2 regions of the Achromobacter sp. FW305-C-13 genome follow, and region 1 is predicted to be linked to the other one. Evidence: riboswitches for the same ligand, from Rfam matches in the RefSeq annotation. Region 1 holds a riboswitch; the other holds the start of a gene.
What was found. Region 1 has a riboswitch for glycine ahead of gcvT (glycine cleavage system aminomethyltransferase GcvT). Riboswitches for the same ligand answer to the same signal wherever they lie in the genome.
Positions count from the first base shown of each region.

Region 2: linked by a shared signal. The riboswitch ahead of AC3WMU_RS01470 (D-amino acid dehydrogenase) and the one ahead of gcvT (glycine cleavage system aminomethyltransferase GcvT) in region 1 are both predicted to bind glycine.

Region 1 is NZ_JBYSYN010000002.1:784,757-799,265, reverse strand. It holds gene AC3WMU_RS15130 (amidase) at 1-709, shown strand, start outside; gene AC3WMU_RS15125 (M81 family metallopeptidase) at 738-2,213, shown strand; gene AC3WMU_RS15120 (DUF945 family protein) at 2,458-4,419, shown strand; gene gcvP (aminomethyl-transferring glycine dehydrogenase) at 4,519-7,392, opposite strand; gene gcvH (glycine cleavage system protein GcvH) at 7,463-7,840, opposite strand; gene gcvT (glycine cleavage system aminomethyltransferase GcvT) at 7,940-9,040, opposite strand; glycine riboswitch at 9,132-9,256, opposite strand; glycine riboswitch at 9,291-9,387, opposite strand; gene AC3WMU_RS15100 (ZIP family metal transporter) at 9,619-10,512, opposite strand; gene AC3WMU_RS15095 (superoxide dismutase) at 10,544-11,158, opposite strand; gene AC3WMU_RS15090 (BaiN/RdsA family NAD(P)/FAD-dependent oxidoreductase) at 11,301-12,503, opposite strand; gene AC3WMU_RS15085 (arginine/lysine/ornithine decarboxylase) at 12,526-14,509, opposite strand, start outside.
Region 2 is NZ_JBYSYN010000001.1:303,274-317,782, reverse strand. It holds gene AC3WMU_RS01485 (NAD/NADP octopine/nopaline dehydrogenase family protein) at 41-1,138, shown strand; gene AC3WMU_RS01480 (3-hydroxybutyryl-CoA dehydrogenase) at 1,132-2,175, shown strand; gene ampC (class C beta-lactamase) at 2,145-3,329, opposite strand; glycine riboswitch at 3,430-3,520, shown strand; glycine riboswitch at 3,521-3,620, shown strand; gene AC3WMU_RS01470 (D-amino acid dehydrogenase) at 3,661-4,890, shown strand; gene AC3WMU_RS01465 (autotransporter domain-containing protein) at 4,903-9,615, opposite strand; gene AC3WMU_RS01460 (heavy metal sensor histidine kinase) at 9,942-11,327, opposite strand; gene AC3WMU_RS01455 (heavy metal response regulator transcription factor) at 11,331-12,035, opposite strand; gene AC3WMU_RS01450 (glycosyltransferase family 4 protein) at 12,330-13,481, shown strand; gene AC3WMU_RS01445 (MFS transporter) at 13,527-14,509, opposite strand, start outside.

The sequences.
Region 1 (14,509 bases):
TGACGCGCGCGACCACATGAGCCTGCCGTTCCAGGACTTCGACTGGCTGAACCTGGCGCAGGACGTGCGCGGCCTGCGCATCGGCCTCTTGATGGACGCAGGCTGCGGCCTGCCGTTAGACCCGGAAGTGCGCGACGCGGTGCAAGCCGCCGCGCACGCCTTCGAGGCCGCCGGCGCCATCGTCACCCCCATGCTGCCGTGGATGACGCCCGACATGCTGGACGGCGTGGACCGCTTCTGGCGCACGCGCTCGGCGATCGACCTGGCCGCGCTGCCCGAGGCGCGCCGCGCGAAGATCCTGCCGTTCATCCGAGCCTGGGCGGAAAGCGGCGGCGGCCAGTCCGGCGAAGCCGTGTTCCGCAGCTACTACGAAACGCTGAACGTGCGCGCCAAGACGGTCGCGGCCTGCGCCCCGTTCGACTACGTGCTGTCGCCCGTCGCGCCCGTGGTGGCCTACAACGCCGAATGGCCGTCGCCCACCAATGAAGTCGCCACCACCATGCACCACATCGGCTTCACGCTGCCCTTCAACATGAGCGAACAGCCCGCCGCGTCGGTCAATTGCGGCTACACGCGGGCCGGCCTGCCCATCGGGCTGCAGATCGCCGGCGCGCGATTCGACGACCTGGGCGTGCTGCGCGTGGCGCGCGCCTGGGAGCAGATGCGCCCCGCCCAGCACCCGTGGCCCCAGCCGCCCCAAGCAAACTGACTTTCCACAGCAACCCACAGGAATTCCCATGCGTTGGCTTTTGGCAATGATCAAGCACGAGACGAATACGTATTCGCCCGTGCCGACCCCGCTTGAACGCTTTTTCCGCGGCAACCCCGAGATCCTGGAGGGCGAGCGCGCCATCAAGGCCTACGAGAACACCGACAGCGGGTTGGGCGGCTATATCGAAGTGGCCCGCCGTGAAGGCGCCGAGATCGTCGTGCCCGTGGCGGCCGAGTCCTGGCCCAGCGGCCCCGCCAGCGCCGACACGCATGAACGGCTGTGCAAGCTGGTCCTGGACCAGGTCAAGCTGGGCGGTTTCGACGCAATCCTGCTGGACCTGCACGGCGCCATGGTCGCCGAAGGCGTGGAAGACGCCGAAGGCGACCTGCTGCGCCGCCTGCGCGAGATCGATCCCACGACGCCGGTGGCCGTCACGCTGGACATGCATGCCAACATCTATGACGACATCGTCGACAACGCCACCGTCATCAGCGGCTTCCACACCTATCCGCACGTGGACATCCGCGAGGCCGGCGTCCGCGCTGCCAACGTGATCGTGCGCACGCTCAAGGGCGAGATCAACCCCGTCATGAGCTGGGCCAACAAGCCGATGCTGCCGCACATCATGTGCCAGGGCACCCATGCCGCGCCCAACAAGCCCCTGCAGGAACGCTGCAAGGAACTGGAGGCCAACGGCGTGCTGGCGGCGTCCGTCTTCGTGGGGTTCCCGCATGCCGACATCCGCGAAGCCGGCCTGAGCGCCGTCGTCTGTACGGACGGCAAGCCCGACGAAGCGCGGCAGTACCGCGACGAACTGCTGGAACGCGCCTGGGCCGGCCGCGCGGACTGGGTGTTCCACCCCGAATCGCTCTCGCCCACCATCGCGCGCGCAAAATCGATTGAACAGGGCCCCGTCGTCTTGCTGGACCACTTCGACAACACCGGCTCCGGCGGCACCATGGACACCACCGCGGTGCTGGCCGAGGTGCTGCGCCAGGAACTGGACAACGTCGTCTTCTACGCCATCTGCGACCCAGAGGCCGCGCAACAGGCCGCGGCTGCCGGCGTGGGCAACACCATCACGCTGAAACTGGGCGGCAAACTGCCCATGCCCGCCATCAAGGAAGCCAGTGAACCGCTACAGGTGACCGGCCGGGTGAAACTGGTGTTCGATGGCGTCTACCTGAACCGCGGCCCCATGTACCGTGGCGTGCGCAACGACACCGGGCTGACCGTCGTCATCGACACGGGCCGCGTCGAGATCGTGGTGGTGTCGCGCCACCAGGAGCCCTTCGACATCAATTGCCTGCTGTCGGCCGGCATCGACCCGCTGCAAAAGCGCTATGTCGTGCTCAAGAGCCGCGTGCACTGGCGCGCGGGCTTCTCGGACATGGCGACGGAAGTGATCGAATGCACGGGTGTCGGCGTGACTACGTCTGATTACAGCCAGCTGGATTTCAAGCACGTGCGGCGACCGATTTATCCGTTGGACCCGCTGTAATCCCTCTCGCCCAATAGTTGTCGACAAAACGGCCGGAGCCCGAGCTCCGGCCCTTTCATTTTGAAATCTTCAGTAACTGCGCGCACGGTTACATGACGGTGCGCCTCGGTATACTCGCCGCCGGGCCCTTACAGGCCGATGAATACGTGTATGCCGGCAGCAGCCCCCTGGCCGCCAGAGCGCGATGGCCACAAGCGCCTCGCCTGCCGGATATGACTCGATAATCAACGAAAAAAGCAGAACGATGAAAAAGAGCGTAGCGATCACCCTCGGTGTGGTCATAGTGGGAGCGGGAAGCTGGGTAGGCGCCACGTGGTACACCGGCAAGCGCATCGAGGAAAGCTCGCAGCGCCATCTGGCCGAAGCGAACGAAAAGCTGGCCAAGCTGACGCCGCTGTTCGGCCTGCGCATCGACCAGCTGAAATATGAACGCGGCCTGTTCTCTACCCAGGCGCGCTATGGCCTGTCGCTCGTCAAGAACGACAAGAGCCCGGAAGCCATGCCCGCCGGCATGATCGAATTCGACGCGGTCGTGGAACACGGCCCCTTCCCCAAGAGCGCACTCGCGCGCGGCGCCATTGCGCCCAAGCTGGCGTACGTCCATGCCGAAATGGCCAAGACGGACAATATCAAGGAAGTGTTCGAACTGACCAAGGGTGTATCGCCCCTGATCAGCGACGCCACCATCAGCTATAGCGGCACCACCAGCTCCACGTCCAAGATCGCCCCGGTCAAGATCACGCACGAAGGCAACGTCGTTGACTTCAGCGGCATGACGGTCACCGGCGAGTTCGACCGCGCCCTGCAAGGCCTGACCGCGCACGGCGTGATGGACATGCTGTCCGTCGACGGCATGAAGAGCAACGACCCCGTCAAGGTCGCCATCGCCGGCCTGACCATCGACGCCAACAGCCGCGTGGGCAAGTTCGGCCTGTCTATGGGCGACTCCGACCTGAAGATCAAGCGCATCGACGCCACCCGCCCCGGCGACGACTTGAAGGTGTCCCTGGACAACTTCGGCTACGGCGTGAAGCTGTCGGAAGACGACAAGTCGATCAACGTGCAGGCCGCCTACCAGACTGGCGACATCACCGTGAACGACGTGGCGCTGGGCAACGGCCAGGCCGTGATCAAGCTGGCCAAGCTTGACGGCCAGGCCGTCAAGCAGTTGTCGGACACCTACAACCAATTGATGCGCCAGTACATGGCGAACGCCGAAGACGAAGGCCTGAAGGACGAGCAGGTCCAGGTGCTGCTGGATAACGCCGGCAAGCTGCTGGCCGGCAACCCGTCATTCAGCATCGATCCGCTTAGCTGGAAGACCGGCAAGGGCGAAAGCAAGCTGACCTTCACGCTGGATCTGGCCAACCCGCCCGACGTCAAGAACCTGACGCCGCAGGAAATCGCCGTCCAGGCCATCAAGCGCATCGACGCCACGCTGATCATCTCCAAGCCGATGGTCCAGGACCTGATGACGCAATACGCCGTCAAGAAGGACGGCATGGCCGCCGACAAGGCTGCTGAGGAAGCCGAACAGAACGTGCGCCAGATGTCCGGCATGGCCGAGATGTTCAACGTGGGCAAGAACGAAGGCGACAACATCGTCGGCAAGTTCACCTTCGCTGAAGGCATGGGCGACCTGAACGGCAAGAAGATCCCGGCCGACGAACTCTTCTCCGGCCTGCTGGGCGCAGCCGGCATGGGTTCCATGGACGACGAAGACGAAGAAGAGCAGATGCCCGGCATGAGCCAGGAAGAACCGGCCGTGTCCGACACGCCGGTGGCCGGCCTGATGCAGGACTTCAGCCTGGATACGGTCAGCAGCATGCTGGACGACATGGGCTACACGGTGAAGAAGAGCGACGGTGACGAAGGCCCCGTGCTGGTGCTGGATACCGGCACCACGGGCGCCAGCGACCTGCGCCTGGAATTCCTGTGCAACGACTTCACCGAGAAGTGCCTGGACCTGGTCGTGACGGCCACGTACAAGACCAAGAAGCCGATGTCCCTGAAAGCCATCAACACGTGGAACCAGGAATACCGCTGGACCCGTGCCTACCTGGACGACAAGAACCAGGCTGTGCTGCAGATGGACATGAACGCGGAAGGCGGCATCGGCAAGGAAAACCTGCAGATCCTGCTGAACACCTTCATCAGTATCGCCGAAGACTTCGGCACGCTGAGCAAGGGCGCGGCCACCAAGTAAGCCGCTGCCACGAAGGCCCAAAGAAAAACCCCCATCGAAAGATGGGGGTTTTTTATTGCCGGATCGGGATCAACCTGATCCCGATCCCGGCTCAAGCCATCAGGCGTACGCTTCGATCGGCAGGCACGCGCACACCAGGTTGCGGTCGCCGTAGGCGTTGTCCACACGGCCCACCGGCGGCCAGTACTTGGCCTCGCGCAGCGACGCCACCGGATAGGCAGCCTGCTGGCGCGGGTAGTCGTGCAGCCATTCTTCGGCCAGCAGCATCTGTGCGGTGTGCGGCGCGTTCTTCAGGACGTTGTCTTCGCGGTCGCGTTCGCCGCGTTCGACCTGGGCGATTTCCTCGCGGATCGAGATCATCGCGTCGATGAAGCGGTCCAGCTCGGCCACGCCTTCGGATTCCGTCGGCTCGACCATCAGCGTGCCGGCCACCGGGAAGCTCATGGTCGGCGCATGGAAACCATAGTCCATCAGGCGCTTGGCGATGTCTTCGGCGCTGATGCCGCTGACTTCCTTCAGCGGACGCACGTCCAGGATGCATTCATGCGCCACGCGGCCGTTGCGGCCCGCGTACAGGACCGGGTAGTGGTCACGCAGGCGGGTGGCGATGTAGTTGGCGTTCAGGATGGCCACTTCGGTAGCGCGGCGCAGGCCGTCGGCGCCCATCAGCGAGATGTACACGAACGGAATCGGCAGGATGCCGGCGGAACCGAACGGCGCGGCCGACACGGGGCCGACCTTCGCGTCGCCGTGCAGCTTGCCCTGCTCGTTCACCACCCCCGGCAGGTACGGCGCCAGATGGGCGCGCACCGCCACGGGACCCACGCCGGGGCCGCCGCCACCGTGCGGAATGCAGAACGTCTTGTGCAGGTTCAGGTGGGACACGTCCGAACCGAACTTGCCCGGCTGGGCCACGCCGACCATCGCGTTCATGTTGGCGCCATCCAGGTAGACCTGGCCGCCAGCCTGGTGGACCAGATCGCAGATCTCGGTCACGGCTTCTTCGAACACGCCGTGCGTGGACGGGTAGGTGATCATCAGCGCGGCCAGATTGTCGCCGACCTGTTCGATCTTGGCGCGCAGGTCGCCCAAGTCGACGTTGCCGTTGGAGTCGGAGGCCACCACCACCACGTCCATGCCGGCCAACTGCGCCGAGGCAGGGTTGGTGCCGTGCGCCGACGACGGGATCAGGCAGACGTTGCGCTGATGCTGGCCGTTGGCCTGGTGGTAGCCGCGAATCGCCAGCAGGCCGGCGTATTCGCCCTGCGCGCCCGAGTTGGGCTGCAGGCTGATGTTGTCGTAGCCGGTGATCTCGCACAGCGCGGCCGACAGGCGATCGATCAGCTCGTTGTAGCCCTGGCTTTGCGAAGCGGGTGCGAACGGGTGGATCAGCGCGAACTCGGGCCAGGTGATCGGGATCATCTCGGCGGTGGCGTTCAGCTTCATGGTGCACGAGCCCAGCGGGATCATCGTGCGATCCAGGGCCAGATCCTTGTCGGCCAGGCGGCGCAGGTAGCGCAGCATGTCGGTTTCGGACTGCACGCTGGAGAAGACCGGGTGCGTCAGGATGGCGCTTTCGCGGGCCACCGAAGCGGGGATGCCGCCCGCGGCGGCGGCGTCCAGCGCGTCGATGTCGAGCTCGACATCATCGCGCTCCAGGCCGGCGGCGAACACGTTGACCAGCGCTTGCAGGTCGGCCGTGGTGACGGTCTCGTCCAGCGACACCGCCAGGCGGGCGCCGTCGACGCGGCGCAGGTTGATGTGCTCGCACTCGGCGGCCGTCAGGATGGCCGGGGTCGCGGGGCCGGTTTCCAGCAACAGCGTGTCGAAGAACGTGTCGTTCACGACCTTCACGCCCAGCTTCACGAGTTCGGCGCGCAGGATGGCGGTGCTGCGCTGCACGCGGCAGGCGATGCGGCGGATGCCAACCGGGCCGTGCCACACAGCGTACATGCCGGCCATCACGGCCAGCAGCACCTGCGCGGTGCAGATGTTCGACGTCGCCTTTTCGCGGCGGATGTGCTGTTCGCGCGTCTGCAGCGCCAGACGCATGGCCGGATTGCCTTGCGAGTCCTTGGACACGCCGACCAGGCGGCCAGCCATGTTGCGCTTGAACGAATCCTTGCAGGCCATGAAGCCAGCGTGCGGGCCGCCGAATCCGAACGGCACGCCGAAGCGTTGCGCCGAACCGATAGCGATGTCCGCGCCCCACTCGCCCGGGGCGGCCAGCACGGCCAGCGCCAGCAGGTCGGTGGCGCACGCCACCACGGCGCCTTGCGCGTGGGCGGTTTCGGTCAGCTTGCGATAGTCGGCGACGGAGCCGGTGCTGTGCGGGTACTGCAGCAGTACGCCGAAGCACTCGGGCAGGCCTTCGGCCTCGTCGCCCACCGCGATTTCCAGTCCCAGGCCTTCGGCGCGCGTGCGCACGACTTCAATGGTCTGGGGATGCACATGGCGCGAGATGAAGAACACCGGGCTTTGCGACTTGGCGCCGCGGCGGGCCAGCGTCATGGCTTCGGCGGCAGCGGTGCTTTCATCCAGCAGCGAGGCGTTGGAAATGTCCAGCCCGGTCAGGTCCGCGACCATGGTCTGGTAGTTCAGCAGGGCTTCAAGACGGCCCTGCGAGATCTCCGGCTGGTAAGGCGTGTAGGCCGTGTACCAGGCGGGGTTCTCAAGAATATTGCGCAGCACGACGTTGGGCGTCTGCGTGCCGTAGTAACCCTGGCCGATGTAGTTGCGGTAGACCTTGTTGCGGCCCGCGATCTGCTTCAGTTCGGCCAGCACGTCGGTTTCGCTGCGCGAGGGCGGCAGCGCCAACGGGGCCTGGCTGCGGATCTTGGCGGGCACGACTTCTTCGATCAAGGCGTCCAGGCTGGGGCTGCCAATCACGCTCAGCATGGTGGCCTGGTCGGCATCGGAGGGGCCGATGTGGCGGGGAATGAAGTCGGTATGGGTGTCTAGGGCGCGCGACATGGGGGGATCTCGGGGTGGTGGTGCGTCAGGGCGGGCGCGACACAGGGGCCGTGCCCGCCTCGGGCCAGCTTTAGCCGTTGGCGACGGCTTCGTAGCCGGCAGCGTCAAGCAGCTTGTCGGCATCGGCGGCGTTGACCGGCTTGATCTTGAAGATCCAGGCGGTGAAGGCCGATTCGTTGATCAGGTTGGGGTTGTTTTCCAGCTCATCGTTGAACGCGACGATTTCGCCGGCCACGGGTGCGTAGATGTCGGAGGCGGCCTTGACCGACTCGACCACGCCGGCGGTTTCGCCCGCGTTCAGCTTGGCGCCGACCTTCACGTCGCCAACGAAAACCAGATCGCCCAATTGATCCTGGGCGGTGTCGGTGATGCCGACGACGAACACGTCGCCTTCAGCTTTGACCCATTCGTGGGACTGGGTGTACTTGCGATCGGTGGGCAGACTCATGGGAACTCCTGAGGGAATGCGGGTAGATGAATGGTGTTGCGCGCCTCGCGCGGGCGACGCTTGCCCTGGCCGGGCCGGCGCTCGCGCGAAGCTTCGAGTTTACGAGTGTTCGACGGCTTTGCCGTTACGGACAAACGGCAGTTTGCAGACCAGGGCGGGCACCCATTTGCCGCGGATGTCGACCTCGACCGTGTCGCCCGGACGCACGCCTTGCGGCAGGCGGGCAAAGCCGACCGACACGCCCAGGGTGGGCGACATGGTGCCGCTGGTGAGTTCACCCGTGCCGGCCGGCGTACGCACGGCCATGTGGGCGCGCATGACGCCGCGCTCTTGCAGCTTCAGGCCGATGAAGGTGGCGGGGGTGGCGAACTGCTCCAGCGCGTCGCGGCCGATGAAACGGCGCTCAGCGTCTTTCAGGGAGACGGTCCAGGTCAGGCCGGCCTGGTCAGGGTGCGTCAGCTCGTCCATGTCCTGGCCGTACAGGTTCATGCCGGCCTCCAGGCGCAGCGTGTCGCGCGCGCCCAGGCCCGCGGGGCGCACGCCCTGGGCGACGAGATCACGCCACAGCTGCACGACTTCGGTAGCGGGCAGGACGATTTCAAAGCCGTCTTCACCGGTGTAGCCGGTACGGGCGACAAGCGTGTCGTCGCCCACGATGGCGGCGACGAAGGGGGTCAGCGCTTCGGTTGCGGCCTGCCAGGCCGGGCGGGCAGCCCAGACCTTGGCGCGGGCGTTCGGGCCCTGCACGGCCACCATGGCCAGATCGCGGCGCGGGGTGATGGTGACGTCGAAATTGCCGGCCTGCTTCACGCGCTGCATCCAGGCCATGTCTTTGTCGGCCGTGCCGGCGTTGACCACCACGCGCCATTCGTCGGCGGCGAAAAAGTAGATGATCAGGTCGTCGATGACACCGCCTTGCGGGTTCAGCATGCAGGAGTAGAGCGCCTTGCCCGGCACCGTCAGCTTGGCCACGTCATTGGCGACCAGGCGCTGCAGGAAGGCAAAGGCGTCCGGGCCGACGACGTCGGCGTTCAGCATGTGCGACACGTCGAACATGCCGGCGTCCTGGCGCACCGCGTGGTGTTCTTCCAGCTGCGAGCCGTAGGCCAAGGGCATGTCCCATCCGCCGAAATCGACCATTCGGGCGCCGGAGGCGATATGTTCTTCGGCCAGCGGGGTGCGTTTGAGGGTTGCGGACATGCGCGGAAACTCCGGGACGGCAGGGCTCTGCCAGGGTTACGGAATGCCGGTCGCGGCAGGCGGACTACGCCCGCGCGGCTACGGCTGAATCTTCCGCCCCTCTGTCCTTTTGCCTGAGAGTTGCCCCGCGCATGGCGGGTTTGCACCTTCGGCGCCTGGGCTGCTCGTTGTGTCCCTTCTTCAGGGTCGGCGCCAGGTCTCTCCAGAGTACTGTTTTGCCGCGTCCGCACGGTAAAAAACCGGGACAGGGCAAGCATGTGCGGTATCGGTTACCTGAGCGATTCTGGGCGAATTGCGCCTTCGGCGGCGGCCCGAAATGAAAGGCCGCTCTCTCCCGCAAACATGCGTGACAGCGGCGCCAAGCATACAACGAAAAGAAGCCCTCGGGAAAGGCCCCCACGCCGCGCACGCTACGCGTGCTTGCTGCCCCCCGAGGGGGCTTTTTCCCCTTGGGGCGGCCCGGCGGGGAAAAGGCCTCCACGCCGCGCACGCTACGCGTGCTTGCTGCCCCCCAAGGGGGCTTTTTCCCCTTGGGGCGGCCCGGCGGGGAAAACCCGTCCTTCTGACGCCCAGCCGGGTCATCCCAACGCGGTGTCCAGCAACATCATCAAGACGAACCCGATCATCAACCCGCAGGTGGCATAAACCTCGTGGCCCTTGCGGTGCGACTCCGGGATGATCTCGTGGCTGATGACGAAAAGCATGGCGCCGGCCGCAAAACCCAGGCCCCACGGCAGCATCGGCGCCGAGAATCCGACGATAGCGGCGCCGATCACCGCGCCCAGCGGTTCAACGAGCCCGGACAGCATGCCCAACGCCACGGCGAAGGAGCGCTTGTAGCCGGCGGCCAGCAGCGCCACCGCCACGACCAGGCCTTCCGGGATGTCCTGGATGGCAATGCCTGTAGCCAATGCGGTGCCCCGCACGGGGTCGCTGCCCGCATAACCCACGCCGATGGCCAGGCCTTCGGGCAGGTTGTGCAAGGTGATGGCGAACACGAACAGCCAGGTGCGCCGCAGGCGGTGCGCCTCGATGCCCTCGCGGCCCTTGATGAAATGCTCATGCGGCAGGGTCCGGTCCATCACCAGCAGGACTGCCGCGCCCAGCAGGATGGCCGCGCCGACGGTCAGGCCTGCACCCCACGGCCCCATGCCCTGGGTCTTGGCAGCCTCGATGCCGGGCGCCACCAGCGAAAAGGCGCTGGCGGCCAGCATCACCCCGGCGCCAAAGCCGAACATGCTGTCCTGCACCTTCTGCGGGATGGTGCGGGCGAAGAGAATGGGAAGCGTGCCCAGCGCGGTGGCGGCGGCCGCCACCAAGCCGCCCAGCAGCGCGTCGGCCACGTGCGGCGCGCGCACGTCCAGGTAGGCCCAGAGCTGATGCAGCGCCAGGCAGGACACCATGACGGCAAGCGTCCACACGCTGATGCTGGTGGCCGCGGGCCGCACGCGATGACGGCTGAAGGTGTTCATAGGGCCGCTCCCCTCCTTGAGAGAGATGCGCTCAGCCCTTCGCGGCCGCATAGCGGCGAGCCACTTCGGGCCAGTTCACGACATTGTAGAAGGCGCCGATATATTCGGGACGGCGGTTCTGATACTTCAGATAGTAGGCGTGTTCCCAGACATCCAGACCCAGGATGGGGGTATTGCCCTGCATCAGCGGGCTGTCCTGGTTAGCGCTGCTTTCCACCACCAGCTTGCCGGCCGGCGTCACCGACAGCCAGGCCCAACCGCTGCCGAAACGGGTCAGCGCCGCCTTGGTGAAGGCCTCGCGGAAGGCGGCCAAACCGCCCAGTTCGGATTCGATGGCGGCCGCCAGCGCGCCGTCAGGTTCGCCGCCGCCTTCGGGCGACATCACCGACCAGAACAGGCTGTGGTTGGCGTGGCCGCCGCCGTGGTTGCGTACCGCGCCACGGATGGCCTCGGGCAACTGGTCCAGGCGGGCCACCAGGGCTTCGACGGGTTCATCGGTGCTGATCCCGGCGTCGTCCAGGGCCGCGTTCAGGCTGGTGACATAGGTTTGATGATGCTTGCTGTAGTGGATCTCCATCGTCATCGCGTCGATGTGAGGCTCCAGGGCGTCATAGGCGTACGGCAGGGTCGGAAGGGTGTAGGCCATGCATGTCTCCGGTGGACCCGCCTTCCCGATGGAAGGCGTAAGTCAATATCGAAAACATAAATGATATGTATTTTTATTTGATATCACAATGGTATTGTTGCAATTCGTGCCATAGCGCCCGGCTATGCGCCGGGCACCTTCCCTACAGCGCCTTGCCGCAAGCCACGCCCGACGCCCAGGCCCACTGGAAGTTGTAGCCGCCCAGCCAGCCGGTGACATCCACGGCTTCGCCGATGAAATACAGCCCCGGCGTGGTCTTGGCCTGCATGGACTTCTGGTCCAGCCCGCGCGTGTCCACACCGCCGCGCATCACTTCGGCCTTCTTGTAGCCGGCGGTGCCGCTGGGCACCAGCGACCATTGATGGATGTCCTGCGCCAGCGCCCGCAGCGTCTTGTCCGGCGCGTCGGCGAGACGCAACGCGGCCAGGCCGGGTTTGCCGCCCTGCTCGGCCAGATGCAGCCAGCGGTCGGCCAGCCGTTTGGGCCAAAGCCCCGCCAGCACGGTATGCAGCTGCTGCCGGTTGCCGGATTTGGCGGCCAGCAGTTCCTGGGCCAGATCGCGGCCCGGCGCCAGGTCAATCACGATGGGCTCGCCGGGCTTCCAATAGCTGGAGATCTGCAGGATCGCCGGGCCCGACAGGCCCCGGTGAGTGAACAGCAGGTCTTCCAGGAATTCGCCCCGCGCCTTGCCCTGCCCGGTGTGCAGGCCGACTTCCAGCGCCACGCCCGACAGCTCCGACAACGCCTGCCATTGCGCGGGGTCGAAAGTCAGCGGCACCAGCGCCGGCCGGGGCTCGACGACTTTCAGGCCGAATTGCCGCGCGATCTTCAAGCCGAATTCAGTGGCGCCCAGCTGCGGGATCGCCATGCCGCCGGTGGCCACGACCAGCTTGGCCGCGCGGATCACGCCCTGGGCGGTGCGCAGCTCAAAGCCCGCTTCACCGTGGCCGATCTCGGATACCGAACAGCCCATGCGCCATTGCACCTTGCCGGCGTCGCACTCGGCGCGCAGCATGTCGATGATGGATTCGCTGGAATCGTCGCAGAACAGCTGGCCGCGATGCTTCTCGTGCCAGGCGATATGGTGGCGCTTCATCAGCGCCAGAAAATCCTGCGGCGTGTAGGCCGACAACGCCGAGCGGCAGAAATGCGGGTTGTCGGACAGGAAGTTGGCGGGTCCGGCCCCGATGTTGGTGAAATTGCAGCGGCCGCCGCCGGAAATGCGGATCTTCTCCGCCAGGCGTTCGGCATGGTCGACCAGCACCACGCGCAAGCCGCGCTGGCCGGCCACCGCTGCACACATCATGCCAGCGGCGCCGGCGCCGAGTACGGCTACATCAAACATCAGGACTCCAGACCCGCAGGCCTCACTCTTCGATCAGGCAATCAACGTAGTAGCGCTTTTCGCCATTCGGACCCACTTCGTCGGCCAGGCCGTGGATGTAAGTTTCGAAGCCGGGGAAGCGCTCATTGAACTCGCGCGCGAATTGCAGGTACTGCACGATCGTGCGGTTGAAGCGTTCGCCCGGGATCAACAGCGGGATGCCCGGGGGGTACGGCGTCAGCAGCACGCCGGTCACGCGGCCTTCCAGCTTGTCGATGTCGACGCGTTCGACCTCGCGGTGCGCCATGCGGGCAAAGGCGTCAGACGGCTTAAGCGCCGGCACCATGTCGCTCAGGTACATCTCGGTGGTCAAGCGGGCGACGTCGCGCGCGCGGTAGGCTTCGTGGATCTCTTGGCAGAGATCGCGCAGGCCCATGCGCTCGTAGCGGCGATGGACCTTGCAGAAGTCCGGCAGGATGCGCCACAGCGGCTGGTTGCGGTCGTAGTCGTCCTTGAACTGCTGCAAGGCGGTCAGCAGCGTGTTCCAGCGGCCCTTGGTGATGCCGATGGTGAACAGGATGAAGAACGAATACAGGCCCGTCTTCTCGACCACCACGCCGTGCTCGGTCAGGTACTTGGAGACCAGGGCGGCGGGGATGCCCGTTTCGCCGAAGCTGCCCGACATGTCCAGCCCCGGGGTGATGACCGTAGCCTTGATCGGGTCCAGCATGTTGAAGCCTTCGGCCATTTCGCCGAAGCCGTGCCAATGGTCGTTGGCTTCCAGGATCCATTCGTCACGGTTGCCGATGCCTTCGGACACCAGGCGGTTCGGGCCCCAGACCTTGAACCACCAGTCGTTCTTGCCGAACTCCGACTCCACCTTGCGCATGGCACGACGGAAATCCAGCGCTTCGCGGATGCTTTCCTCGACCAGCGCGGTGCCTCCCGGCGGCTCCATCATGGCGGCCGCCACGTCGCACGACGCGATGATCGCGTACTGCGGCGAGGTCGACGTGTGCATCAGGTACGCCTCATTGAAGACGTTGCGGTCCAGCTTGCGGGTCTCGGACTCCTGCACGATGATCTGCGATGCCTGCGAGATGCCGGCCAGCAGCTTGTGCGTGGAGTGCGTAGCGAAGACCATCGCGTCATGGCTGCGCGGACGGTCCTGGCCGATGGCGTGCATGTCCTTGTAGAACTCGTGGAACGAGGCGTGCGGCAGCCAGGCTTCGTCGAAGTGCAGCGTATCGACATAGCTGCCGAGCTGCTCCTTGATCATTTCCACGTTGTAGATGACGCCGTCGTACGTGCTTTGCGTCAGGGTCAGGATGCGCGGATTCTTGTTCACCGCTTCGCGCGCGAAGGGGTTGGCTTCGATCTTCTTGCGGATATTGTCCGGGTGGAACTCTTCCAGCGGGATCGGGCCGATGATGCCCAGGTGGTTGCGCGTGGGGCGCAGGAACACCGGGATCGCGCCCGTCATCGTGATGGCGTGCAGGATCGACTTGTGGCAGTTGCGGTCCACCACCACCACGTCGCCCGCGGCGACGTTGGCATGCCACACGACCTTGTTCGAGGTCGAGGTGCCGTTGGTGACGAAGAAGCAATGGTCAGCATGGAAGATACGCGCGGCGTTCAGCTCGGACTCGGCAACGGGGCCGGTGTGGTCCAGCAGCTGGCCCAGTTCGTCCACGGCGTTGCAGACGTCGGCGCGCAACATGTTCTCGCCGAAGAACTGGTGGAACATGCGTCCGACCGGGCTCTTCAGGAACGCCACGCCGCCCGAGTGGCCGGGACAGTGCCAGGAGTACGAACCGTCCTGCGCGTATTTCACCAGCTCGCGGAAGAACGGCGGCGGCAGCGAATCCACGTAGCTGCGGGCCTCGCGGATGATGTGGCGCGCCACGAATTCGGGGGTGTCCTCGAACATGTGGATGAAGCCGTGCAGTTCGCGCAGGATGTCGTTCGGAATGTGTTCCGACGTGCGCGTCTCACCATACAGATAGATGGGAATGTCGGCGTTGCGG
Region 2 (14,509 bases), on a different contig from region 1:
GCCGCCGCTAGGATCAAGCTTCAATCGAAGGAGCTTGATCATGCGAATCAGCGTAATAGGCGGCGGCCACGGCTGCTATGCGGCGGCGGCCGAGCTGGCGGAAAAGGGGCATGAGGTGCGCTGGTGGCGCCGCGACCGCAGCGCGTTCCAGGGCTTGCGGGATGCGGGCGCGTTGACCGTCACCGACTACCGCGGCACACGCCAGGTCCCGGTGGGCGCGGGCCCCGGTCATCTGCAGCTGACGGACGCTCTGGAAGACGCGGTGACCCATGCGCAACTATTGGTCATCCCGCTACCCGCCACGACGCACCAGGCGCTGGCGCCGGCGCTTGGCCCGCTGTTGCGCGATGGACAGGTCGTGTTCCTGCCGCCGGGCACCTTCGGCAGCTACCTCTTCGCCCGCGCCCAGAAAGACGCGGGCAATCCGGCCCGCGTCGCCTATGCGGAAACCGGCACGCTGCCCTACCTGGCCCGCAAGCACGGCAACCAGGTGGTGATCAGCGGCTACGCCACCCGCCTGCCCACGGGCGTATTCCCCAGCCGTCTGTCGGAGGAAGCCCTGGCGCTGCTGCGGCAGGCCTATCCGGCCATCGAACCCATCGAGGACGGCCTGTCCGGTGCGCTGATGAATGCCGGCCCGATCATCCACCCGCCCCTCATCATGATGAACGCCGGCCCGCTGGAACATTTCGACAAGTGGGACATCCACAACGAAGGCACGCAGGCCTCGATCCGCCGCGTGACCGACGCGCTGGACGCCGAACGCATCGCCATCCGCGTCGCCCTGGGCTATGCCGCGCCGCACTTTCCGCTGGCCGACCATTACGCCCGCGAAGGCGACGAATGGATGTACGGCCGCGGCGCCCACGGCAAACTGACCGATAGCGGCGACTGGCGCGAAACCATCGACCTGCATACCCACCGCTACATGCTGGAAGACACGCGGCTAGGACTGTCGTTCCTGGTGTCTGCCGGCCGGTGGGCGGGCGTGCCCACCCCGGTGGCGCAAGGCTTGCTGAGCGTCGCCAGCGCCATCACGGGACGCGATCTGTACGCCGAAGGCCGTACCCTGGAAGGCCTGGGGCTGGACGCCTTGTCGCGCCGTGGCATGGCCGAATTGCTGGCACAAGGATGCTGACCATGGCCGACAGAATCTGCGTGATCGGCGCCGGCCGCATGGGCGAAGGCATCACCCTGTCATACCTGCTGGCCGGGCGGGACGTGACGCTGATCGACATCAAGCCGCGGCAGCCCACAGAACAATCCGCGCACGACGCCCGCGTGCGGGCCAACCTGCGCCGCGAGCTCGCCACGTTCGGCCAACTGGGCCTGCTGGACGCCGGCCAGGCGGATGCCGTGATGGGCCGCGTGCGGCTGTGTCGGCGCGACGACGCCACGGCTGACCTGCAAAGCGCGCGCATCGTGTTCGAGGCCGTGCCGGAGCGGCTGGACGCCAAGCGCGATGCCTTCCAATGGCTAGGGGAAACCTGCACGCCAGACGCCGTCATTGCATCCACCACGTCCACCTTCCTGGTCACCGAACTGGCCGAACTGGTGCCGCACCCCGAGCGCTTTCTGAACGCGCACTGGTTGAACCCCGCCGCCTTGATTCCGCTGGTGGAAGTCAGCCGGGGGCCCAAGACGCGCGACGCTGCCGCCCAGCAGCTGCTGGAGGCGTTGCGCCAAGCGGGCAAGGTGCCGGTGCAGTGCGCGCCGTCCGCAGGCTACATCGTGCCCCGCATCCAGGCACTTGCCATGAACGAGGCCGCCCGCATGGTGGAGGAAGGCGTCGCCAGCGCCGAAGACATCGATACCGCCGTCCGGCTGGGCTTCGGGCTGCGCTTTTCGGTGCTGGGCTTGCTGGAATTCATCGATTGGGGCGGCGGCGACATCCTTTACTACGCCTCGCGCTACCTGTCCGAAGCCATCGGCCCCCGCTTCGCCTCACCTGAAGTCATTGCTCGCAATATGCAGGAAGGCCGCAACGGCCTGCGCGACGCCCAGGGCTTTTACGACTACGCCGGCGTGGACGTGGACGCCTACAAATTGGAGCGTCTGGGGCAGCTGTGCCAGCGGCTGGAAATCATGGGACTGCTGCCGCGCGCGGGCGCAGCCCCTGCCGAGCCCCAAACCGCCGCTGACGCTCAGCGCGCGAGTTCTTCCAGTATCCGGTAGGCCAGCCGCACGCGGGCCTCGTTCGGATAGTTCTTGTTGGCCAGGATCACGACCCCCGCCTTCCTGGCCGGCACGAACGCCACATAGGCCCCGAAGCCGTTGGTCGATCCCGTCTTGTTGATCCACACGGCATCCTGCGGTGCAAGCGGGGGATTCAGTGCGGCCGCCGGATGGCTCTGGCTGTTCAGCGTGCCCGCATTCGCTGTCAACAGCGCATCCAGCGTGGCGGGATAGGCAAGCTGCTCCCAGGCCAGGTCCTGCGTCATGTCCCCTATCCGGTAATAGCCCACGTGCGTGCGGGCGACGGCGCGCTGGATAGCGGCGTCGCCCGCCGTATTCAGATTGGCCTCGACAAAGCGCAGCAGGTCGCGCGCGCTGGTCTTCACGCCATAGGCCTCCGCCGCCAGCACGCCCGGATTCACGCGCACCGGCGCATCCTGTTTGTTGTAGCCCTGAGCGTAGTCACCCATCGCGGCGGCCGGCACGTCGATGTACGTGTGCGACAAACCCAATTTGGGAAACAGCGTCTTTTCCATGGCGTTGGCGAACGGTTCGCCCAGGCTCTTGGCGGCCACCACCCCAAGCATCCCGATGCTGGGATTGGCATAGGTGCGGTACGTGCCCGCTGGGTACTGGGGCCTCCAGGCCTTCAGGTAATCCATCAACTGCGCGTCGTTGCGCACGGCGTCGGGCACCTGCAACGGAAACCCTCCGCCGGTATGCGTGCCCAGATGGACGAGCGTCAGCTTCCCGAAATCCGACCCCTGCAAGACGGGCAGGAAGCGCGCGGGGCTGTCGTTCAACGACAGCTTGCCCAGCACTTCGGCATAGGCCGCCAGGGTCGCGGTGTAGGTCTTGCTGATCGAGCCCACCTCGAACAGGGTGTCGCGGCTGACTTTGGCCTGGGTCTGGCGCGAGGCCACGCCATAGCTGTAGAACTGCTGCCGGCCGTCCCGCGTGATGGCGATCGCCATGCCGGGCACGCCGTATTCGCGCATCACGGCCTGCGCGGCTTCGTCGATGCTGCGGCTGGCCGTGGTCGGGTCTACGGGAGGCGTCGGCGCGGCAAACGCCTGCGCAGCGCCTGCGCCCAGCGCCAAAACCGCCAGCCCCGACAAGGCGATGCGCCGGGTACTTTCAACTTGCATTCTCATGGTCCTATCCCTTCATTTCCAGCCGCTGCCGACCGCCCGACATAGTACTTACCCTGAATCCCATTCGACAAGAACTTGGCTATTCTCTATTCCGTCGATTCAAAACCGCGCAGAAGAGACTGGCCCTTGCGGCCGGCGCCGACGGAGCAACCGCCCCGGAAACTCTCAGGCAACAGGACTGCGCGAGTCTAGACAATCTGGAGAGAGGCGCCGTGCGCGCCCACCGAAGGGGATCCCGCCGTCATCAGCGCAGCGGGTGAAGCTCTCAGGTACCAAGACAGATGGGGTGCGGCGGCCAGTTCGGGCCGCGGCCACTCAATCTGGAGCCATCATGCCCCGCATCGCCATCATTGGCGCCGGTATCACCGGCGTCACGTCCGCCTATGCCTTGTCCAAGCTGGGATACCAGGTCACCGTCTACGACCGCCAGCGCTATCCCGCCATGGAAACGTCCTACGCCAATGGCGGCCAGCTGTCGGCCAGCAACGCCGAGGTCTGGAACAGCACCGCCACCGTCCTGAAGGGCCTGCGCTGGATGTGGCGCAAGAACGCGCCGCTATTGCTGAACCCCAAGTTCAGCTGGCACAAGTATTCGTGGCTGGCGCAGTTCATGGCGCAGATCCCGAACTACCGCGAAAACACCATCGCCACCACGAGGTTGGCCATCGAAGCACGCCAGCATCTCTTCGACATGGCCGAAGCCGAAGGCATCGACTTCGACCTGGAACGCCGGGGCATCCTGCACATCTACCACGACGCGGCCAGCTTCGACGCCGCCCGCCGTTCGAACGCGCTGTTGCAGGCAGGCGGCCTGGAGCGGTACGCGGTATCCGGCAGCGAAGCCCGCAATATCGAACCCACGCTGCAAACGGATTGCCACGGCGGCTTCTACACGCCGTCGGACGCCACCGGCGACATCCACAAATTCACGAGCGGCCTGGCGCGCGCGTGCGAACGCCATGGCGTCACGTTCGTGCAGGACGCCGACATCGAGCAGATCAGCCGCGACAGCCGTCCCTATGTGCTGGACGTCCTGCGCGAAGGCGGCACCCAGCGCGAGCAGCACGAAACCGATGCCGTCGTCATCTGCGCCGGCGCCGTCAGCCGCAAGTTCGCGCGACAGATGGGCGACACGCTGAACATCTATCCGGTCAAGGGCTATTCCATCAGCGTGCACCTGGACGACGCGCAAAGCCGGGACGCCGCCCCCCGTGTCAGCCTGCTGGACGAAGCGGCCAAGATCGTCACCAGCCGGCTGGGTGACCGTTTCCGCGTGGCCGGCACGGCGGAATTCAACGGCTTCAACATGGACATCCGCGCAGAACGCGTGCAGCCGCTGATCGACTGGACGCGCAAGCATTTCCCCAACATCCGGACATCGCGCGTGGTGCCCTGGTGCGGCCTGCGCCCCATGACGCCCAACATGATGCCGCGAGTCGGCCCGGGCAAGCGCCCGGGCGTGTTCTACAACACGGGCCACGGCCACCTGGGATGGACCCTGTCGGCGGCCACCGCGCAGATGCTGGCGGCAAGCGTCGGGAAGACGCTGCCGCTGCCTTGAGCTGGCGCCCGATCAGTAGCGCCAGGTCACGCCCACGGAGCCGGCATTCTCGCGATTGCCGCCTCCGAACTGGCCGCTGTAGGTGATGCCGATGGTGGCAGAACGCGACACCGCGATATCCACGCCCAGCTCGGTGAACGCCGCGTCGCGCGCCAGCGGCGCGCCGGATACCGTGAAGGGCTGGCTGCCGTTGAACGCCAGGCGGGTCCGCGATTCAACGTCGCCGAACGCGTGCCGCCAGCCTGCGGCCGCACGCAACACGCCCTCCGTCTTACCCGCGGAGAACGCCGTCTTGCCGCGCAGGCCCAGGGTCGTGGTAGTCAGCGAATTGCGGTTGCTTTCCCCGCTCAATGCCGCCAAGCCACCCGATTCCTGGAAGCCCCGGGTACGCGTGTCGGACCACGCCACGCCCGCGAACGGTTCCAGTTGCGCCCGCTCCGCCACCGGCCACGCATAACCGACTTCGGTGAAGAGCTGGCCCGTGCTGGCGCCGTAGTCCGCGGTCAGCTTGTCTTGCTGGCCCGCGACCGCAACGTTGCGTGTCGTGGAAACGTCGTGCCAGGTGTAGCCGGCGCCGACCAGCAGGTTGATCTTGCCCGGTCCGGCCTGGAAGGCCTTGCCGCCATAGACCGTGGCGCTGTAGCTGTCGACATCCGCCTTGGACGAATTCGCATCGACCCGGATGCGGCTATCGGTGTAGCCCAACGCGCCGCCCAAGCGCCAGCCGCCGCCCACCGCGTGGTCTGCACCGACGAACACGCCGCCGGTACGCTGATCCACGCGCGAGGCGTTGCCGTTGCCATCCAGCGTCTGCCAGGTGCCGACAAGCTCGGCCCAAGCGGGTTGCGCTGCCGAACCCGGCAGTGCCGATGCGGGCGACGTGCCGCCTGCCTGTGCGGTGGCGGCGCCCGGCGCAAGGCCGGCATCCAGATTGGCGCGCAAGCTCTTGAACGGCAAGTTCCGCGACAGTCCGCTCAGATTGTTCAGGCCCGACGTCACGCTGGCGTGCGCCTCTCCGGACAGGCTGTCGAACACGCCGGCGGGTGCGCCTTCCGGCAAGGTCAGCACGTACTGATACAACGGATTCGCACCGGACAGGCTGTCCAGCGCATTCGCGGCGGCGCGCTGGTTCGACGTGCCTGCCGCGTCGGCAAAGCGCATCGGACGCGTGCCCGGCGTGGACGGCGTGGTGGGTTCTACCGGCACGCGCTTGCGGTCCAGGCGCAAGGTGACAGCCTGCGCGTCATAGCCCAGGTTCGCATCCAGATACGCGAACGCGGACGATGCGGAATCGAACGCGCCGTTGATCCGGTTCGCAGTCAGAATCGTGTAGCTGCGCTCGCCCGCCAGATTGCCGTCCGGGCCGACATGCAGCACCGAACCACCCAGATTGGCCGTGCCGCTGACTGCGATGCGGTCGCTCTCGTTGGATTGCGAGTCCGCCTCGACCCGGTATACGGAACCGGCTTCCAGTGTCAGGTCGCCCGCCACGCGCAGCGTGCCGATGGAGTTCCCCGGCGCGATGATGCCACCCGCCTGCACGGTGGTGCCGCCGACGGTGCCCGTTCCTTGCAGCACGGCGTCGCGAGCCACCGTCACCTGGCCGCCCAGCTTGCCCTGCCCATTGATGCCGACCGACAAGATGCCTTGATCAATGCGGGTAGTTCCGGCAAAACCCGCGCTGTCGCCGGTCAACGCCAACATGCCGGCGCCGGTCTTGGACAAGCCGCCCGTTCCGGACAGGACGCCCGAATAGGTACTCGATTGCGGGGCGTCCATATGCAAGGCCCCGGCCGCACCCACGTCCACATTGCCGGACAAGGCACCGCCCGAGGCGGCCAGCGTACCGGCCGTCACGCGCCAGTTCTGCGCACTGCGGCCCGACAACGTCAGGACACCCGCGCCAGCCTTGGTCGCTTCGCCCGAGCCCGAGATGTCGCCGCCGAACGTTCCGCTAGCGGCCTGATCGAACACGACGAAACCGTTATTCAGCAGATTGCCGCGGATCGAATCCGTATTGCCCACCAGCGTGCCTGCTTCGACGCGCGTATTGCCGTAGGCATTGGTGCCCGTCAGCACCAGCGTGCCGGCGCCGAGCTTGACCAAGTCGCCCGCGCCCGACAGCGCCTGCCCCACCGTGAAGCGATTGCTGGCCGACGCAATATCGAACGCCCCGCCCTGCGTGCTCCACTGCAGGTTGCGCGACGTCTGCGAGAAGCTCTGGCCCGTCACGCGCAGCGTGCCGCCGTTGAACGTCAGGCCGCCCGAGGCATCGCCCAGGCTTGCATCCTGCGACACGCTTAACACGCCCTCCGACAACCGAGTGCCGCCCGTGTGATTGTTTGCGCCGTCCAGCACCAGCGTGCCGCCGCCCGTCTTGTCCAGCCCACCGCTGCCCTCGATCGGCGCGCCGATGGAGGCGGTCACGCCTGCCAACACGCGCAGCTCGCTGCCATCGGGTGCCGTCTGCAACGCCCCGCCGGCGCCCGCGAGCGGGCCGATCTGCCAGCCGTCAGACACGAATTGCAAGCCCTTGAAGCTCTGGGTGCCGGAGACCGACACCTGGCCGGCGGTGCCTTTAAACACAGCATGCTGCTGGCCCCAGGCACCCGACCAGCCTGACTGGCCGTCGGTCTCCCACTGCAGGCCACCGGGTCCCCATGTTCCTGAGCCGCCGGTCCAGACCAGCAAAGCATCAGGCGTAGTGACAGGAGCCACGCGCAGGTCGACGAAACCGGCACGCGTAGTGTCGATCAAGAACTGGTCGCGCGTATGGTTTGCCGGGATCGTGTCCAGCGTCAGTCCGTTCCCACTCAACGTACCGCCGTAGGCGAACAAGCGGTAGTAGCCGAGGGTCGGCTGCGCATTGTCGCGAATCTGCAGCTTGGCGTTCAGGTCAAGGTTGCCGACCACCCGGGTGGAACCGGTCGTGCCGGCGTTGGGCGCGTCGGGGCCAGGATCGCCCAGGTAATAGCGGAAGGTGGAACCGTCCTTGAGAGACAGGTCGCCGTTGATTCGCAATCGGGAATAACCTGAACTGACCAGCATGCCGCCCGCCAGAATGTCCGTCGTCCCGACTCGGCCCGTGCCCTGCAAGCGTCCGCCAGCGTTGATGGTCAACGTGCCGCCCAGCGAGCCATTCGCCAGATAGAGTTCTCCCCCGTCGACGATGGTGGAGCCGGAAAATCCAGAACCGTCTCCCGAGTAATCGAATCGGGCCGCACCTGTCTTGCGGATCGTCCCCTGCCCCGTAAACCGTTCGCCGGAAGGAAAGATCTCTGCATTATCAAAAACCACTTGCGCGCCCTGCGCAATATTGATGTTTCCCGGGGGGATCATCGATGAGCCCGGCCCGTTCACATAGCGGATCGTGCCGCTCTGAATGTCCACCAGTGCATTGAAACCACCCGTAGAGCCCGTGACGGTCATCGTGCCGGCGCCCTTTTTGATAAGGGTCGACTCCGAATATGACATGTTATTGGCCACAGAGAAATCGTCGCCACGGTTGAAGATCAGCGTGCTCCCGGCAGCGGTGGTCAAATATCCCGTTCCCAGGCTGCCTGTCGAACCGCCGGTCCCGATTTCCAGCGTACCGCCGTTGGTGATTTCCGTGCCGCCGCTGTAGGTGTTGTCTCCCGACAGCGTCAACCAGCCAGGGCTACTGTGAAATACCGCTCCGTACCCCGAGATGCCATTGGCAATGAGCGTACGGCCGGCTCGTTGATTGCTGAGCTTGCCATCATTCAAGACCGCACCCGTTCCCAGCGTACTCGACGAGTCCACCGGCGCTCCCGCGTCGGCAAGGATGATCTGCGAGGTATGGTCGATCTTCGTGGTGCCGGTGTAGGTGTTCGTTCCGGTCAGTGCGACCAGCGAATTTTCTGTCGCGCTGAGGTTGCCGGAACCCGAAATATCCCCCGAGGCGCCGCCAGTGAACCACTTGAACACCAGCGAACCGTTATTGAGGATGCTCTTGCCGGCGGAGCCATAGCTTCCGGTCCCACCAGCCAGCAGCGTGCCCTGTGCCACCTCGATCACGCCGCTCAGCCCTTGGTCGTGATGGTATTCAAACGTACCCGACGAGATCTTCTTGAACTTGGACCCGCCGAGTATCGCCCCGGAGAAGTTGCCCTCCTCTACGACCAGCGCTTCCTGCGAGCCCAGACCGACATTGATGGTGCCGTTGCCATGCAGATTCTTGATGTAAGCCGTGCCGCCTTGAAAGTCCAGCGTGCTGTCCTGATGCACATAGGTAGAAGCGGTCTGACGGGTAAGTTTGCTCAGCGCGTCGCTCCCTGCCGCATTCCTAAGAGTGCCCCCCATTACGGTGAATCCGCCTTCCGCACCGACCGTAATCGGGCCTCCGTCCGTCAATTGGATAACCCCCAGGTTGCCAATTTCGCCGAAATGCGCGATGCCCTGTAAATCCATGCCGCCGCCGATTGTCAGCGTGGCATATTGGTCTGCCTTCACAACGCTGCCCGTATTCTCATCGAATACGAGCTTTTGCAACGGCGTAAGGGCGGCATCCAGATGCGCCACCAATGTGCCGCCGGCCATGTGTACCGGCGCGTTAGCCAGGGGATTGAATGGCAGCTCGTGTATATCACCGACGCCAATCACCGTCCCCTGCGCCATCGCCGAGCTCAGCAGCATCGCGCCGCCAACTGCCCATGCCGGGACGAAACTGCGGGAGATCGCAAGCGCCAGCGGGCGGCGCGTCATACCTCGGGGTAATTCATTTCTGGCCATGGCGCCATATTGCGTGGCGTAATGCGGTGCTTTCTTGTTTCTCGTTTTCATACCGGATTTTGAATCTGACTGTTATTAACCCAGGCGTATGCCTGATGCGGCTTTCATTCAAATCACGCAAGCCGCGAGATAATAACCTACAAATTTTTACATCGAATCTCAAACCGATACGTTCGGCTGACGCGCAGCCGACATCCCCGCCGCACATGAATCAGGCGCCAAATGCCCATGCCGGTGAAGCGATCCCGCAGTGGTGAGTATCCAATCACTGTCCGGTGGCCCCGCCCCCGGACTGGCGCTTAATGCGCGCCCGGCGCCGGCCGGCACGCCATCGTGAACCCAAAGGTGTTGACCCCGTTTTCGCTGCGCACGAACACGTCGCCCTGGTGGATCGACGCGATGGCCTTCACGATGGACAGGCCCAGGCCATGGTGCTTGTCGCTTTGCGTGCGTGCCGATTCCACCCGGAAGAAGCGTTCGAACAGGCGCGGCAGCGATTGGGCGTCGATGGGGTCGCCCACATTGGAAACGCACACTTGGGCCATGCCGGCCTGCGCTTGCATCGCGACTGCGACATCGGTGCCCGGCTTGGCATAAAACGCCGCGTTCTCAAGCAGGTTCGCCAGCGCCCGGTGGAACAGCCTGCGGTCGATCAGCGCCCGCGCATCGCCCCTGAGCGTCACCGTCAGGTCCTTGTCGCCGAACAGCGGTTCGACATACTCCGTGGTCTTGGCGGCCTCTTCGCGCAACGACACGTCGCTCAGGTCCATCGTCATGCGGCCGACTTGCGCGTGCGACAAGAACAGCATGTCGTTGATGATGGACGTCATGCGCTCAAGCTCCTCCAGGTTGGACTGGAGCAGTTCCTTGAATTCGTGCACGTCCTTGCCCACCGCCAGACCCAATTGGGTCTGCCCCACCAGGTTGGTCAGGGGCGTGCGCAGTTCGTGGGCTACATCGGCGTTGAAGCTCTCAAGCTGGCGCCACGCGACCTCTTGCCGTTCCAGCACGCCGTTGAACGACACCGCCATGTCCTTGATTTCCGAGGGAAGATGCTCAGTACGCAAGCGCTGGCCGGAGTTTCCCGGCGCCAGACCGTGGGCTTGCGCACTCAGCCGCCTGACCGGGAACAGGCCCAGGCGGGCGATGAAGTAACCCAACAGCGCGACGAACAGGGTGCCGGCGACCGACATGCCGACGAGCGTGCTGGTGAAGGCGCCCAACGTCTCCATATAAGGCGTGGAATCCAGCGCGACAATGAAGCGGACCTCGGGGCGGCTGCCGACAGGCGGCAGGGTCGTGACGAAGACATTCAGCGGGCGGCAGTCGCCATCAAGCGCCAGCGTGGAATAGCCGTCGGGCACGGCGCGCCAATCCACGCCCCGTGGTGCGTCGACGCCGTAACGGTAAAAAGGGTCTTCGCTGACCACCCAGTGCTGCGCGTCGGGACCGTCGTCCGGCGCCAGGGCGTTGAGCTTGTTGATGACTTTCGCCCAGGACGCTTTGGAATCGCGCGACATCAGCAACGGATCCAGCAGTGAGTGGCGCAATTCCAGTTCGTTGCGCATCTGCTGCTGCAACGACGCTTTCAACGATCCATGCAGCAGCACCGCACAGACCGACACGATCAGCACCACGGACAGGCCGAACATCAACGCCAGGCGCGTCGAGATGGACGCCCTCATCGCTCAGTCGAGCGGTTGCGCCGCACCGGGCACATCGCGGCTTTCCAGCAGATAGCCCATGCCGCGCACCGTATGCAGCAGCTTGTTGTCGTAGGGCGCGTCGACCTTGACCCGCAAACGCCGCATGGCCACTTCGACCACATTGGCATCGCTGTCGAAATTCATGTCCCAGACCTGTTCTGCGATCATCAGCTTGGAGAGGATCTCGCCTTCGTGCCGGGCCAGCAGGCTGAGCAGCGCAAATTCCTTGGCCGTCAGGTCCAGCCGCTGGCCGCCGCGCATCGCCCGGCGCGCCATCATGTCGACCTGCAGGTCGGCAACCTGAAGCAAGGTGGATTCGCCGCTTGCACCCGCGCCCCGGCGCAACAGCGCCTGAATACGCGCCACCAGTTCCGTGAACGAGAACGGCTTGGGCAGATAGTCGTCGGCGCCCTTGCGCAGCCCTTTGACCCGCTCATCGACCGAGCCGCGTGCCGACAGCATGAGCACGGGCGTCTTCTTGCGCGCGCGCAGCAGTTCCAGGACGGTGTAGCCGTCGTGGCCGGGCAGCATGACGTCCAGGATGATGCCGTCGTAATCCTGCTCCAACGCCAGGAACAGCCCCTCGGTGCCGTCGTCGGCCACATCCACGGTGTAGCCCAGTCCGGTCAGGCCGCGTTTGATGTACGAGGCCGTCTTGGCCTCGTCTTCCAGTAGTAACAGGCGCATTTTCTTCGAGGGCCATCTCAATAGGTCTTGATTGGACGCGGCTGCCGCCGGGTTCCACCGCCGGTACGCATCCCTGCACCGGCGACAACGGCGCGCCGTCACTCTAGCCCGGCAACCCCGTCAAGAACATGACCTGAACCTGACGCAATTGTCAGCAAGGGTTTTGTCAGTTTTGTGACGCCCTCCCGTCAGCAACGGGTCACGCTAGGGTAAGTCGAGCCTGACTAGAGTGCCAGGAATCCAAACCTTCAAGCAAGTGCCGCCCGCCTTGCGGGCGCCCTGCGCCTGGCGACCATGAAAATCCTCTACACCAACTACCACAAGGGCGATGGCGGCGGGCACACCACCTATCTCACCACCCTGATCCAGCATCTGGGACCGCGGTATCACGTCACACTGGCCGCGCCGCAGGCGAGCCGCCTGTACCGGGAAACGCGACAGGCCGGCCTTGCCGAAGCCATGGCGGTGAACTATTCCAGCCGGATCTGGCATACGCCCGCCCTGGTATCGCGCCTGGCGGACATCATGGCGGCCGAGGAGTTCGACATCGTGCACGTCAACGGGTCGCTGGACCACCGCTGCGCGATGCTGGCCAGAATGAAGCTGGCTGGACCTGGGCCGCGTATCGTCTATACCAAGCACGACAACCATGCGGTCTCCGGGCTTGGATCCTTTCTGCGCGCAAGCCTGGCCACCGATCATGTGATTGCCGTCTGCGAAGACACGCATCGGAAACTGCAGCGATCGGCCTACGCACGGCGCCCCATCTCGACGGTGAAGAACGGCGTGGACACCGACCGGTTCCAGCCCTATCCGCAGGCGGCGGGTGCCAGCGTGCGCAGCAGTTGGCCCGTCCGCACGGCGGGCCGCCTCGTCATCGGCAGCAATGCCGGCACCGCCCCGTACAAGAACTGGCTGCATATGGTGCAAGCCGTCGCCCTGCTGCCCGCGCCCTTGCGCGAACAGTTGTTGGTCGCGGTGGCCGGGCAGCCGCCCACCGTCGAGCAGCAGGCCCGCGTCCTGGCGCTGGGCATGGCGGACCACGTCTACTACGCGGGCCACCTGTCCGATGTGCGGCCGTTCGTGGCGGCGCTGGACATCGGGTTTGTGCTGTCGACCCGGATCGAGACCATTTCTTTCGCTTGCCGCGAAATGATGGCGATGGGCAAGCCGGTGATGGTCAGCCGCTACGCGGGCCTGCCCGAAAACATCACCGAGGGCGTTGACGGCTGGGTGGTGGATCCCGGGTCGCCGGCCGCCATCGCGCACTGCCTGGCGCAGATCCTGACGCAACGCGAACGCCTGCGCGCCATGAGCGAGGCGGCGCGCGCGAAAAGCCTGGCCGAATTCGGCGTCCAGCGTTTCGTCGGCCGCACGCTGGACATCTACGACCGCGTGCTGGCCACCCGCCCTCAACGTGCCGGGGCGGCGGGCACGTCGCATTGATCACGACTACGAACCGGGACGCGCCTCAGCGTGTAGCCCGCCAAATCACGACCGCTGCGGCGTCAGGTTGCGGTTGCGAGCCGCGGCGCGCGCGGCATCGCGCTCGTCCGTGGGCAGGTAAACCGCGCACAGGAAGTTCGCGCCCGCGATGATGGCGAACATCAGCGCCAGGGGTGGCCAGTTCAGGCCGAACTTGTGCGCCACCCACAGCCCCACCAGCGGCGTGGTGCCACCGAAAATCGCGCCGCAAAGCTGGAAGCTGAGGGAAATGCCGGTATAGCGCATCTCGATCGGGAACGCGCGCGGCAGGTATGGGGCCAATACGGCGTAATAGGCGCCGATCAGGAAGATGGCCACGAGGATGCCGATCGCAATGTTGGTGATGTTGCCCGTCAGGATGAGCATCATCATCGGCACGGACCACAACGTCGCCAGCGCCGTCACGTACGCCAGGAAGCGGCGCTCGCCGATCTTCATCGCGACGTAGGAAGCCAGCGGGAAGCTGATCAGTTCGACCACGCCGGCCCAGGTCACCACGTCAAGGATCTGCGGGCGGGTGATGTTCAGATACGTGGTGGTGTAGGTGATCATCAGGGTCGTCACGAAGTAGAACCCCGAGATTCCCAGGAGGCACAGGCCGATTCCCAACGCCAGCGCGCGCTTGCGCTCGCGCAGCACCAGGCCGATCGGCGCAATGTGCTCCTTGCGCTTTTCTTTCAGCCGCTCTTCCATTTCCGGGCTTTCGTTCACGCCGCGGCGGATGATGAAGGCCACCAGGACCAGCAGGCCGCTCACGATGAAAGGCAGGCGCCAGCCCCAGCTCAGGAAGTCTTCCTTGGGCAGGTCGGAGACGATACGGAATACACCGGTGGCGAGGATCAGGCCGATGGGGCTGCCGTATTGCGGCGCGGACGCCAGCAACGTGCGCCATTTGGGCGGCGCGTGCTCGGCCGCGATCAGCACGGCGCCTCCCCACTCGCCCCCCACGGCGATGCCCTGCACCAGCCGCAACGCCACCAGCAGGATGA